Regions from separate parts of the Cellvibrio sp. ATLC23 genome, predicted to be linked through region 1. Evidence: predicted binding sites of a transcription regulator. Region 1 holds the regulator's gene; the other holds the start of a gene.
The links. Region 1 encodes LexA, which represses DNA repair genes until DNA is damaged. Its sites were predicted from a motif close to ACTGTNTNTANANACAGT; they were not measured.
Positions count from the first base shown of each region.

Region 2: the regulator LexA is predicted to act here: its motif matches at 912-929, upstream of AC2CG4_RS12430 (YebG family protein).

Region 1 is NZ_JBXUOS010000004.1:411,378-413,579, reverse strand. It holds gene AC2CG4_RS09550 (hypothetical protein) at 1-118, shown strand, start outside; gene AC2CG4_RS09545 (cell division inhibitor SulA) at 215-622, opposite strand; gene lexA (transcriptional repressor LexA) at 615-1,217, opposite strand; gene AC2CG4_RS09535 (DUF2845 domain-containing protein) at 1,303-1,665, opposite strand; gene fliS (flagellar export chaperone FliS) at 1,892-2,202, shown strand, end outside.
Region 2 is NZ_JBXUOS010000007.1:41,151-43,352, reverse strand. It holds gene AC2CG4_RS12435 (diguanylate cyclase) at 1-191, opposite strand, end outside; gene AC2CG4_RS12430 (YebG family protein) at 584-886, opposite strand; gene AC2CG4_RS12425 (hypothetical protein) at 1,124-2,202, shown strand, end outside.

The DNA of each region.
Region 1 (2,202 bases):
AGCAATGATTGAAGCAGGGATGGAGGCTGCAGGCGATATTGCTGATCAACAGGCGGAAGCTATGTTAGATGAAATGGTTGAAGAGTTGAGTGATACCGAAAAATTAATGCTGCATTAACTTCAGCTATACAGGCTGAGGCTGCCTCCCTGCGATACTTCATTTATTCGAAGTACAATCCCATCATTAACTGCGTTTAATTAACGCGCCATTAGCTTAGCGCACTCTGAGCAGTAATCCCTGACACTCACCGATTTTGGCTGCCATCTCAAGTTGGGCAAGCTCTTTATCTGCCAGCTTTCCCGGGCTTGATATCACTGTGTGGCTGTTGCCTGCCGAGAGCGCTTCCCACGTAATCCATAAGAGTGTTTGCGGGTTTTGGCAGTGAATAACTCGAATATAGCGCGTATTAACACCATAAGATTCCAGTAATTCACGGCTGATATTGTGGGGTGCGATCCAGGTAATCCAGCGATCGCTGCATGCATTGCTAAGAAAGGCAATCATTGGTAGTAGCAGTGCAACCTGTTCAGGGGAGTCACTGGTTAATACCAGCTCGGTGACGCCGTTCGCGGGTTGCTGCCGAGTAGTAGTGGTGGGGATGACGTGGGCGATGTTAGTCACGGCGAATTACTCCTACACTGAGGCCTTCGATACTGAATTCCTGGTCGCGCATATCAACCAAGATGACATCAAATTCGGGGTTTTCTGGCCATAACTCAACTTCTGCTTTGTTGCCTGAGCGCTTGAAACGCTTAACGGTAACTTCTTCACCTATGCGTGCAACAACAATTTGGCCGTTGCGAACCTGATCAGTTTTATGAACTGCAAGCAAGTCGCCATCGAGAATGCCGGCATCCTTCATGCTCATGCCGTGAACGCGCAGGAAAAAATCTGCACTGGGTGAGAAAAAGCTCTGGGGGATATTGCAATAATCTTCAATATGCTCTTGTGCAAGAATCGGATTGCCTGCTGCAACGCGTCCAACAATTGGGATGCCTGCTTGTATCTCTGGCAATTTTATTCCGCGTGATGCGCCGGGAATGATTTCGATCGCACCTTTGCGAGCCAGAGCCTTAATATGCTCTTCAGCGGCATTGGCTGACTTAAAGCCGAGAATTCGTGCGATCTCGGCGCGCGTGGGCGGATAACCTGTTTCATCTGCGTATTGACGAATAAGTTGCAGTACCTGTTCTTGGCGCGGTGTTAAGTCAGACATGATGCACTCCCGTATCTGTTTATTTGTACAGTGGTTGTGATTATATACAGTAAATCGGGTTGTGCAATAGTTTTTCAATGTGCTCTTATTTCACTCTGTCGCCATAGCGAATACTCTGCAGCTGACCCCGAGCAAAATACAGGTGGGTGATGAATTTGCCTTTGCCGGGGTTGTAGGTCCAGATATCTATATTTTCACATGTCGCTATAGCGATATTGTTTTGTGCATTGTTATCGCCATTTTGTATTCCCTGAGCTTGGGTAGTGGTTGCGATTGGTTGGCAGAAGCTGTCGGTCATTATGGGGTTGCCGCACTTGTCGAGGACTTCTGCTTTAGTGTCACCGAGGTGCGTGAGCTTCGTTTTACAGCGTAAAGACTCGGCAACACATGTGCTGGAGATGCCTGCAAGAATCGTCGCATATAACATTGAAACAAAATGGTTGTTCATGAATATCTCCTTTGCGATGGTTACATTTACTTTAGTTGTTGTGGCTGAATCCGAAATGAATTTATCACTTGGCTTGCATAGTAATCTCGCAAGTTGCGGCATGGTCTTTTTACATTTTTCTCGGTTTCAGGTTAAAGATTTTACGATTAGTGCCGTTAGCTTATAGGGTTGGGTTGTTTGGTCGCTCCGGCCAGCAACGCAAAATTCTAATACTCTGTGGTGATATATGAATTCCTATTCTGCCGTTCAGAACTATGCCAGCGTCAAAGTTCATTCCAGTGTTGAAACAGCATCTCCTCACCGTTTAATACAGATGTTGTTTGAAGGCGCATTAGAGCGCATCGCCCAAGCTAAAGGTGCCATGGCGCAAAATCAGATTGCCCGTAAAGGTGAGTTAATTGGCAAGGCAGTAGCCATAGTGGGCGGGTTACAGGGTAGCTTGAATGACAAAGAGGGCGGTGCTCTTGCCGCTAATCTTGACGGTTTATACGACTATGTCATTCGCCGCCTTAGTCAGGCGAATTATGAAAACAATCC
Region 2 (2,202 bases), on a different contig from region 1:
TGCACGTCATATTTTTCTGGAAGCTTGCTGAGCGCAAGTGTTAATAACCCTCGGGCATAGGTTTCTATGCTGTTATCACCCTGTACTACGCGCAGGTTTTTTGCTGTGGTTTCTAATGAAAGGCATGCTAAGAAAAGCATTAATACCAAGGCTGCGCGTTGGGCGTTGAGTGGTTTACGGGTCTGTAGCATTAGTGGCCCCTTCTGGTATGCGTTCCACTAACTTTAGCTTAATCATGTGTAATTGCACGCCGCTTGTTGGCTGTTTGCATGGGCATAAATAAAAAACCACCGCACCCGTTGAGGTTCCCTAAGGAGTAGGTGCGGTGGTGAAAGCAGCTTATCGCCTACTTCAGCGGTGGCTGACAGCTGGGCAGGGATAAGTGATTGGAAGCAGGTGTGCAACTGAACAATTAAGCAACTGCTGGGGAGTAGTTATTCAAGTATTCGGACTGCACACCTAAACACACGTGCAAACCACTGAGTGGTGATTCAGTTGTTTGCAATTGTTAATGGCTGTGTGGGCAGCCATTAACGGCACCGGTGTGATGTGGGCGCACCGGCTTTACAGAAACTCCCGCTACCTAGTCGTCCTTCTCCGTGGCTGTGGCAGTTTTGCTGTTCAGGGTTGCAGGTTTTTCATAAGTGAAAGGCTGCAATAATTCATCGGGTTTGCCTTTGCAGGCTTTGGCAAGTAATTCGCGGCGCTGCGCCAGCAAAATACCAATCGCCTCGCTGTGTTGTTCGTCGATACCGGGAATATTGTCTTCAATTAATTGAGTGATGTTCGCGGCCAGCTCCAGATACTTATCGTGCTCTTCTGCGACTTTTTTATCTTCAAACATGCTGCCATCCCGATCACATAGCCAAACGGCGATTACTGCCATTGTGTAAATCCTCGAAAGTGTTGTTACTGTTTTTATGTACAGTATAGGCGAGTGCCGTTTCTGTCAAGTCTAATGTGGTTGTGCGGTGAAACCGGGTCCAGCTTCTATTAGTGAATTACAGACGTTTACATTCGGGTGCAAATTTCGCCTACTTTTTGTTTCGCTCCCTACCAATACTGTCGGCACATTATTTATGCATCAAGCATAGAGGTGCGATGTGAATATAAGGAGTCAGTTGTGAGAATAGTAGCGGTTGTGGTGGCGTTTGGTTTGTTTGCATGCGGTGGTGGATCGGGTTCTGGTGGCAGCTCATCGAGTAGCCTTGGCTCATCATTGAGTAGTGGTCCGGCGTCATTTAGCAGTGCTGTTTCGTCTAGCAGTGCGGTTTCATCGAGTAGTGCCATGTCTTCAATCGCCTGGAGCGAGCAGTATTTGATTGATGCCCCTGGGGCCAGTGAGGTGACGGATTTATTGGTGGCGCCCGATAACCAGTTGTATGTCGCCGGTTATATCAAGGGCGTGGTGGGGCAAACCAATATTGAGCCTGCGGGCAATTCGGTGGGTGTGGCTTATAAGTTAAATGCCGACACGGTGATGGGGGCAAATAATTCGTTTTATCAGCTCGATACGTCTGCCAGTGATGTGATTGAGGCCTTGGCTTATAACTCAGAGGATGAGCGACTTTATTTTGCCGGGCGCACTAACGGCACTGTCGCCGGGCAAGTCAATTTTGGACAGTTTGATGTGGTGTTTGGTGCGCTGGAAAACAACACTAATCCTGCCCGGCTGCTGCAATTGGGCAGTGCGACACCGCAGCATCCGGTGGCGATGAGTTTTACCCGCTATGATGATCTCGCCATCGTGGGTTATGACGATATTTATGTGCCGAGCAATTATGTGGAAGCGTGGCGCGATCCGTTTTTGATGTTATTGAAACCTTCTGGTGATAGTTATGCGCGGTTTTGGGAAATTAACTATGCGACTAGCGCAGACGATGATGTGCTTGATCTAGCGGTAGCACCAGGCAATAGCGATCAGATTGTGGTGGTCGGTAATCTTTATAACACCGCATTACGGGGCTCTTTTGTGGCGAGTTATGACAGTGATGCATCGGTCCTTTGGCGACAGCCATTAAATTTTCAAGGATTGGATCAGTTGGTTGCGGTCGTTATTAAAGCGGATGGCAATATTCTGGTGGGCGGCACTGCCATGGCAGCGAACCTGCCTTTCGCGCTGATAAAACGCGACTTTGTGGTGTTTGAGTTGGATGCCCAAACCGGTGAAAGACTTAGAACCGAATTCTATGGTACCGAATT